2 regions of the Comamonas sp. CMM02 genome follow, and region 2 is predicted to be linked to the other one. Evidence: predicted binding sites of a transcription regulator. Region 2 holds the regulator's gene; the other holds the start of a gene.
The links. The regulator FNR, encoded in region 2, switches genes on or off when oxygen is low (the NO sensors DNR and NnrR bind a similar motif). The targets are predictions, from matches to a motif close to TTGATNNNNATCAA.
Positions count from the first base shown of each region.

Region 1 (4,592 bases), on a different contig from region 2:
CATGCAAGGCGGCTGCTTCTCCATCTCCTCGCTGGGCGGCATTGGCGGCACCAACTTCACGCCCATTGTGAATGCGCCTGAAGTGGCCATCCTTGGCCTGTCGCGTGGCGCCATGCAGCCGGTGTGGAACGAAGAGAAAGAAAAGTTCGTGCCCCGCCTGATGCTGCCCCTGAGCCTGTCGTACGACCACCGCGTCATCGACGGAGCCTCGGCTGCGCGCTTTAACGCCTATCTGGGCGCTGTGCTGGCGGACTACCGCCGCATCTTGCTGTAAGGAGCGCTGCACATGGCAATCATCGATATCAAAGTGCCCGACATTGGCGACTTCGCCGAAGTCGGCGTGATCGAGCTGCTGGTGCAGCCCGGTGACACCGTCACCGTGGACCAGTCGCTCATCACTGTGGAGTCTGACAAGGCCTCCATGGAAATCCCCTCCAGCCACGCTGGCGTGGTCAAGTCCATTGCGGTCAAGATCGGCGACAAAATCGCCGAAGGCTCCGTGGTGCTGACGCTGGAAGCCGCACAGGGCGCTGAGCAAGCTGCTGCCCCTGCAGCCGCACCAGCGCCGGCTGCTGCACCCAGCGCACCAGCTGCACAGCCCAGCACTGTTGCAGCGCCAGCAGCACCTGTTGCTGCCCCGGCAGCTTCCAGCTACAGCGGCTCTGTGGATCTGGACGCTGATGTGGTCGTGCTCGGCGGTGGCCCCGGTGGCTACTCCGCAGCCTTCCGCGCAGCTGATCTGGGCCTGAAGGTGGTGCTGGTTGAGCGTTACAAAACGCTGGGCGGCGTGTGCCTGAACGTGGGTTGCATCCCCTCCAAGGCGCTGCTGCACGTGGCGGCTGTGATCGACGAGGTCAAGCACCTTGAAGTTGCAGGTGTCAAGTTTGGCGCGCCTGAGGTGTCGATTGACACCCTGCGTGGCCACAAAGACAAGGTCATCAGCAAGCTGACTGGCGGTCTGGCCCAGATGGCCAAGATGCGCAAGGTCACCGTCGTGCGCGGTGTCGGTACTTTTGTGGGCTCGCACCACATTGAAGTGGCCGAAACCGAAGGCGACAAGCAAGCGCAAACCGGCAGCAAGAAGGTCATTCAATTCAAGAACGCCATCATTGCTGCAGGCTCGCAAGCCGTGCACCTGCCTTTCATGCCCAAGGACCCTCGCGTGGTCGATTCCACCGGCGCACTGGCGCTCAAGGAAGTGCCCAAGCGCATGCTGATCCTGGGTGGCGGCATCATCGGTCTGGAAATGGGCACCGTCTACAGCACACTGGGCGCACGCCTGGATGTGGTGGAAATGATGGACGGCCTCATGCAAGGCGCTGACCGCGATCTGGTCAAGGTCTGGCAAAAGATGAACGCGCCACGCTTTGACAACATCATGGTCAACACCAAGACCGTGGGTGCCGAAGCCACGCCCGAAGGCATCAAGGTGTCGTTCGCGCCAGCCAAAGACGGCATCACCGTGCCTGAGCCACAAACCTACGACCTCGTCTTGCAAGCCGTGGGCCGCACACCCAATGGCAAGAAGATTGGCGCAGACGCTGCCGGCGTAGCCGTCACCGACCGTGGCTTTATCGACGTTGACATCCAGATGCGCACCAACGTGCCGCACATCTTTGCCATTGGCGACATCGTGGGCCAGCCCATGCTGGCGCACAAGGCCGTGCACGAAGCGCACGTGGCCGCTGAAGTCATCGCTGGTGAATTGCAGGGGAACAAAGAGCTGGCAGCCGCCGCTTTCAATGCCCGCGTGATTCCAAGCGTGGCCTACACCGACCCCGAAGTGGCATGGGTGGGCCTGACCGAAGACCAGGCCAAGGCGCAAGGCATCAAGGTCAAAAAGGGCCTGTTCCCCTGGGCAGCCTCGGGCCGTGCCATTGCCAATGGCCGCGACGAAGGCTTTACCAAGCTGCTGTTTGATGATTCACCCGAAGCCCACGGCCATGGCCGCATCTTGGGCGGCGGCATGGTCGGCACGCACGCTGGCGACATGATTGGTGAAATTGCACTGGCCATTGAGATGGGTGCAGACACTGTCGATATCGGCAAGACCATCCACCCGCACCCCACGCTGGGCGAAAGCATTGGCATGGCGGCAGAAGTGGCGCATGGCTCTTGTACCGATGTACCACCCGCACGCAAGTAATTAGCGCTTTCTAAAAAGTGCTTGCAACGCAAAAAGGCAACCTTCGGGTTGCCTTTTTTATTGTTTAAGAGCTGCTAACACCATCCAGTAAAACGAAGGTTAACGGTTGAGACGCAGGTGTGAAGCCGAAAGCAGTACTTAAGTACTGCAAGCAAAACAACGACGTATCAAAGCTTGTGTTTGCTGCTCTAAACCCATGGGGTGATTACAGACGCTTTGAGTTAAGTGCAGGCTGCGATTACTGCCAATGTGACCTGAAAATCTGACCCAATGCTACGGCGGTGTAGTCGATTAATTTTTCTGAGTTTGAAAGCATTAATTGCAAATTATGTGCAAGAGCTTTGGGTTGTGCTGCGCAGGCCAGCTACTGCTGCGGAGCGGGCATAGGTCACTTTTCAGTCAGTCTCTATGGCTTAAAACAGCAGATACTTGTCCGTTAATATGTAAATATTTTCATATTACGTAACTAATAATAATGGTAAATAATTTTACTTTTAGAAGCTATAGTAAAGAATATGCAATGCGTAGCAATGTCTGGAAACATGTATTACATATAATTTATGTGCGTTTTGACTTAAATCATACGTAAATAATATTAAAGGCATATTGCTTTGAAAAATGTTGTCCGGAATCTAAGATGAAAAGCGATAAATGAGGAGGTGAGTTTATGGCTATTTTAAATTGGGTTCCTGCCCTCAATATTGGTATTGAAGAAATTGATAGACAGCACAGGCGTATTGCTGATTACATCAATCGACTCTACGCATTGCGCGAAACACCTGACCGAAAATTGCTGGGAGTCGTGATTGCAGAGACCGTGGACTACACCCTTTCACATTTTGCTTTTGAAGAGGCCATGATTGAAGAAGCAGGGTACATGTTTTCAGGGCCTCACAAGCGCGTGCATGAGCTGTTTATACGCCGGGTCACTGAAATACAGCAGCGCTTCGAAGCAGGCGAGGATGTCGCCAACGAGCTGCACGGCATGCTGTCGCGCTGGTTGTTTAACCACATTCGCAATGAAGACCGTGGCTACGTGGATACCGTCAAGGCGTACCAGCGCATGCGAAACAAGAACACTAAAACGACCGAGCAGAAAATGAAAGAGGAGATCGTGAAAGAGTTGGAGGAAAAGCACAAACGCAAAGGATTTTTGGCAAGAATATTTTCTTGAACCAAGTTATCAAATAATTAATACTTGTTAAGTGCCATTGCAACTTCATAGCAATATTATTGAACTGATATTTAAATCTTTTTGATATAAAAATGCAGTGGTGATTTATTTGACCTCAATGGTTTGAATGTATTGTTAATTATTATTCAAAAATACATTGTTTGCTGCTTGGCAGCTTGTGACAAACCCGTGTAGACGCTGGCTGACTATCTGCAGTCAATCGATCAGCACATCCTACGCACGCACATTGCAGGCGCAACCGACCCCGAAGTGGCATGGATGAGCCTGACCGAAGACCAGGTCAAGGGGAAAGGTATCAAGGTCAAGAAGGGGCTGTTCCCTTGGGCCGCCTCGGGCAGTGCGCCATCGCCAATGGCTGCGACGAAGGCTTCATCCAACTGCTGTTTGACGATTCACCGGAAGCCCACGGCAATGGCCGGGCGCGATTGGCGAGATTGCTTTGGCCATTGAGATGGGCGCAGACACCTTCGCTGTTGACAAGACCATCCATCCGCACCCCACACTGGGTCAAAGCATCGGCATGGCGGCGGAAGTGCTGCACGAGTTTTGGACAGATGTGCCGACGCCCAGGGAGTGATTAGCAATTTCTAGAAAGTGCTTGATAAGCAAAAGGCAGCTATAAATTCTGATTTTTATTGTAAATTTGATAGCAGAAAGCTATTTATTTGCAAAGAGATACTCGTGATTTGATGGTTGGACTTTATTTTTTAATGCAATTTTCACTTTAAAAAATGTAACAGGCTTACTATAATTTTATTTTTAATAAATTTGGGGGAAGCTGTGCCAGAAAGATTGAATCTAACTAGAAGTGCTCAGTTTTATCGAAAGAAATCTGTTTTTAAGGAAGAGTTTGTTAAGGATATTATTAATGGTGCTAGTGATGGGGCAATAAACAAGGATAGTTTTGTTTTAGATGTTTTTAGAGTTTTGGGGGAGAATGATCAATCTTTTGAATTTATTTATTCTGCTAGAGTTTTTGAAATAAATAGGCCTGTTTATTTCCTGGAAGGTGATTTTTATGATGTTATTTACGCCTTTATTCTTGTAATTGAAATTGATGAATATTTGTCGATAATTAAAAAAAGTTGCTCAAATATAAATGATGTTTTGGAATTAAACTTTGATCTGGTTGAAAGTAAAGAAATTACTTCAAAATTTGATAATAATGTTGAATTTCAAAAACTTGCTGTTAGGAATATGACGGTTTCTGATAGTGCAATGCGAGCCAAAGCGTACGAAGCAACAAATTTG
Region 1 covers NZ_JACUZW010000003.1:595,844-600,435, reverse strand. The annotation lists gene aceF (dihydrolipoyllysine-residue acetyltransferase) at 1-274, shown strand, start outside; gene lpdA (dihydrolipoyl dehydrogenase) at 287-2,146, shown strand; gene IB213_RS12285 (bacteriohemerythrin) at 2,814-3,320, shown strand; partial or broken gene IB213_RS12280 (dihydrolipoyl dehydrogenase) at 3,579-3,918, shown strand; gene IB213_RS12275 (hypothetical protein) at 4,122-4,592, shown strand, end outside.
Region 1: the regulator FNR is predicted to act here: its motif matches at 2,716-2,729, upstream of IB213_RS12285 (bacteriohemerythrin).

Region 2 (4,592 bases):
ACGGTTAGTGCCAACTTAGACAACGACATGCACATGGACTTGGTGCAGCCTGCATCAAAAAGTCTGTAAAATCGATCCTGTCTGCAAACCGCCGGGCTTTATATTGCCTTGAACCAATGCTCATTGAGCACGGGCTTGATACATTGCCTAGCAAGCGTGATCGTCTCGCGTTAGACGAACCCAACGCTGGGCTGCTCTCGCCCACCTGAACCCCCGGTTCAGGTTGAGGGCTCGGTGGCTTTGCAGACACCTTTCACTGCTTTTCAGCAAACTCTCGCTGAGTGACAGCCCATCTAGCGGCACCACACTGATGGCTTATAAATCAAGTCCATCCACAGCGCCCACAAAGAAACAGCAACCAGCATAAACCCCGCTGCACGCACGCCCCAGCCAGAGCGCAAGAGGCTCAATCGCCCACTCAGCCAGCGCCATGCATAAGGCGCAGCAATCAACCACAGCGCCCCGCCACAAGCAAAAGCTACCATGCTGGCCGCTCCCGTCAGCGCGGTGCCACTGAGAGCTGCCACCAAAATAGCGGAATAAAGCAGGCCACAGGGCAGCAGTGTCCAAGCCATGCCCGCAAAAAGGACACCCCCGCGCATCGACAGGAGCGGTTGAACGGTTTTCCACATCGCCCTGCCCGCGCGTTCCAGCCAGACAGGCTGCTGCCCCTGAAACAGCATCAGCAGGCCCCACGCCAAAATAGCCAGATGCATCAGCACCCACACTGGATGCAAAGCAGACGTTCGATCAGACAGCCATGCAATCTGCTCCATGGCCAATGCAGCAATCGCACCCAGCAGGCCATAGCCTACGAGGCGTCCACTATGAAATTGAAAGGCACTCCAGTTGAATGCCGCTGGATGGCTCTGCTGCATGCTGTGCATTTGCACGGCTTTGTGATGCCCGTGTATGACTGCATGGCAAGGGGCAGCGCACATTGCAAGACAATGAGGTCCTCCAACAAGCCCCATGAAAAATGCAGTCCAGACCAGTGAAAATTCCATAAGGATCAGATGATCCGCGAGAACCTTGCGCGGGTGCGGTCTGCTTGCAAATAACGGTCAAACACCAGGGCAACTCCGCGAACAAAGAACCAGCCTTTGGCTGTTACCTTGATACAGTCGTCCACGATCTCAACCAGACCCTCTTCTTGCTGAGAGGCCAGAGCTTCAATCTCTGTCGCAAAGTACTTTTTAAAATCGATCAGCCAAGCGCTGTTAATGGATTCATAGAGTACTTCGCCTTGACACATGATGGTCATGATTACGGCCCGGCGAATGGTGTCGTCTCGCGTTAACGCCAAACCTCGAACAACGGGCAGACGATCTTGATCGAGCAAGTCGTAATACTCTTCCAAGGTCTTCGCATTCTGGCTGTAAGTGGCCCCAACACGACCAATTGCAGACACACCCAGCGCGATCAAATCACAATCCGGTTGCGTGCTATAGCCCTGGAAGTTACGGTGCAGGCGTCCTTGCCGTTTAGCAATCGCCAGCGCATCTTCAGGCAAGGCGAAGTGATCCATCCCCACATACACATAGCCTGCAGCGATGAAGCTCTCGATGGAAGAAGACAGCATGCTTACTTTGTCGGGCGCAGAAGGAAGGTCTTCTTGCAAGATACGGCGCTGCGGCTTGAAACGCTCGGGCAAATGTGCATAGGCATACAGGGCAATACGATCTGGGCGCAACGCCGCAACCTGCTTTAATGTGCGGGCAAATGACTCTGCATTCTGCTTGGGTAAGCCGTAAATCAAATCGACATTGATCGACTCAAAGCCCAGCTCACGAGATGCTGCCACCAGATCAAACACCTGCTCTGCAGGCTGTTCACGGTGCACCGCTTTTTGCACCTCAGGATCAAAATCCTGAACACCAAAGCTCAGGCGGTTAAACCCGATCTCTTTGAGCACCGCCAAGCGCTCACGCGTCACCGTCCTTGGATCTACCTCAATCGAATATTCGCCAGCGGGATCAAAGTCAAAACGCTGACCCAGCATGCGCCACAGCTCGCGCAACTCTTCATCCGTAAGGAAAGTGGGCGTACCCCCACCGACGTGAAACTGGCTGACAACTTGCCCACGGCCACAGTGCTGCAGGTGCAAATCCACCTCGCGCTCCAAATAGCGCATGTAGGTGACAGCACGCTCATGGTGTTTGGTAATAATCTTGTTGCAGGCGCAGTAGTAGCACAGGGACTCACAAAAAGGAATGTGCACGTAGAGCGACATTGGCTGCTTTGCCGCAGCGGTCACTTTGCGCTGCTTCAACGCCAAGATATAGTCATCATCACCAAATGCCTCCACAAACCTGTCAGCAGTGGGGTAAGAGGTGTAGCGTGGACCAGGCACGTCATAGCGTCGCAAGAGTTCGGGGGTGACTACAGTCATGAATCTTTTTTCCTTGTTGCCCCTACTTTGCAACAATAAGCCACGTTTATCCTTGACTTGAATCAAGGGGGCGATGTAAAAGCAATGCCACAATTTGATTCATATCATTCGTAAAACCAATGCCACACTTTGATTCAAATCATTCATGGCTGCGCTCTTCACTCTGATAGTTCCGTTTCTATTTTTTTTAACATCTAGCCTACGTCTTACTCATAGACATATGGGCTTTTGAGTACATGACTCCACCATCCATCAAAGTAACCTGTTCCAACTGCAATCTGCGCGAACTCTGCATGCCCGTGGGCCTGAGCGAGCAGCAGTTGCAGCGCATTGATGACATTGTGGCAACGCGCCGCAAAGTCAAACGTGGAGCAACGCTGTTTCGCAACGGAGAAGCCTTCACGTCGCTGTATGCCATTCGTACGGGGTTTTTCAAAACTTGCGTGGCAACCGAAGATGGCCGGGATCAGGTGACGGGCTTTCAAATGGCAGGCGAGATCATCGGCCTGGATGGCATCGTCAATGATCACCACACTTGCGATGCCGTCGCACTAGAAGATGCGGAAGTTTGCGTCATGCCGTTTGATGGGCTGGAGGAAATTTCGCGCGAAGTGACTGCCCTGCAAACCCATGTGCACAAAGTGATGAGCCGGGAAATTGTGCGCGAGCACGGCGTCATGCTCCTGCTTGGCAGCATGCGTGCTGAAGAACGCTTGGCAGCATTTATTTTGAACTTGGTACAGCGCCTTCACGCTCGGGGTTTTTCCTCGTCAGAGCTGGTGCTGCGCATGACACGCGAGGAAATCGGCAGCTACCTGGGCCTCAAGCTGGAGACAGTGAGCCGCACCTTCTCCAAGTTTGTGGAAGAAGGCATGGTCGAAGTCAAGCAACGCCACGTCCGCATTCTGGACACGGCTGCATTGCAACGTCTGGTGAACAGCCAGCACGAAAGCAATAAATAAGAAATTGCAGGCTGGTTCAGCCAGCCCAAAAGCCTCCCACGCTATCGCTTTGGGAGGCTTTTTTTATGGCTGCCCTACCTGACATCGATAGAAAACATCGAGGACCTCCCTCAGGATATGGAAGGTTCTCCGTTGACCTTCGCTGCGGGTATGGACAGCAGCATTGTCAAATAGCCCGCCACTGAAAATACTGCCCAGAAAATAAAGAAGGCAATCGTATAGACAGCGCTGCGTGATAACTCAACACTTTGCCCCCACCACGACATATCCATAGGATCAAACACAGAAAAAACCAGCATTTCCATCACACCTGCTGCCAAAAAAGCAGGCCAGGCAATCCACATCCAGCGTTGTGCCAACATATGTCTTCCTTTGTGGTTTGGTTTAACGCTTTTATTGTGCACACCGTATTTTCAATATCAGCGTGGGACAAATACCAAATAAAAAAGATAGCTGCTTGCGCTTATTAACAAAGGATTTCAAAGTCATTAATACCTGAATCCCTTGCAACATAAGCGCAAGCAGCTATCTTTACCAGTAAATTTAAATTATTTAGGCGTTAAATCAGGCAAATCCGCATCCGGTGTTACTGCGTGATTGCGCACCGCATTGGCTGGCGCATAGCTCTTGTCCTGGTTGCGTAACTGTTCGTTGATGTTCACACCCTTTTGGTAGTAATCCGCATCGACAATTGGATCAGCACCACGCGCAGCGATCACCGCCGTCAAAATACCAGCCACCACCACAATCGCCGGTCCAGACAAGACCAGCCACACGTGGCCATATTTCCACCATGGGCCAGATCGTGTTTCCAGTTTTTTTACGTTCTGAGACATGCCAAACTTTCTTTCATCTTTAGACATGGTGTGCAGAGCTTGCGCCCTGCTCACCGCAAATAACACTTTCTTAGCGGGGCACCAAGAAAACAGACTTTTCTCGTACGTGACCTTTTCCACTTTGCGCAGAAATCTCGAACTCAATTCGATGCGAGCCTGAATCTGCAGTTCCATACGGAATTTGCACCCGTACAGCAACGCCACGCGTCTGCGCCGAATCCACAGCCACCTCGCGCCCCTCTACCAGCTCAATGCCTTCAAGGCCATCCACAGTCACCGTATAGGTTTGCGCTTCTTCCGTGGCATTCATGACTTGCAGACGGTATACGTTCTCCAGCTTCCCGCCCGCCGCAATACGCGCCAGCGATGCACGATCTCGGATCACATCGACTTTCAATGGCT
Region 2 covers NZ_JACUZW010000005.1:99,833-104,424, forward strand. The annotation lists gene IB213_RS15745 (cell division protein ZapA) at 1-69, shown strand, start outside; gene IB213_RS15750 (sulfite exporter TauE/SafE family protein) at 294-1,007, opposite strand; gene hemN (oxygen-independent coproporphyrinogen III oxidase) at 1,013-2,392, opposite strand; gene fnr (fumarate/nitrate reduction transcriptional regulator Fnr) at 2,629-3,354, shown strand; gene IB213_RS15765 (hypothetical protein) at 3,465-3,716, opposite strand; gene IB213_RS15770 (FixH family protein) at 3,903-4,190, opposite strand; gene ccoG (cytochrome c oxidase accessory protein CcoG) at 4,261-4,592, opposite strand, start outside.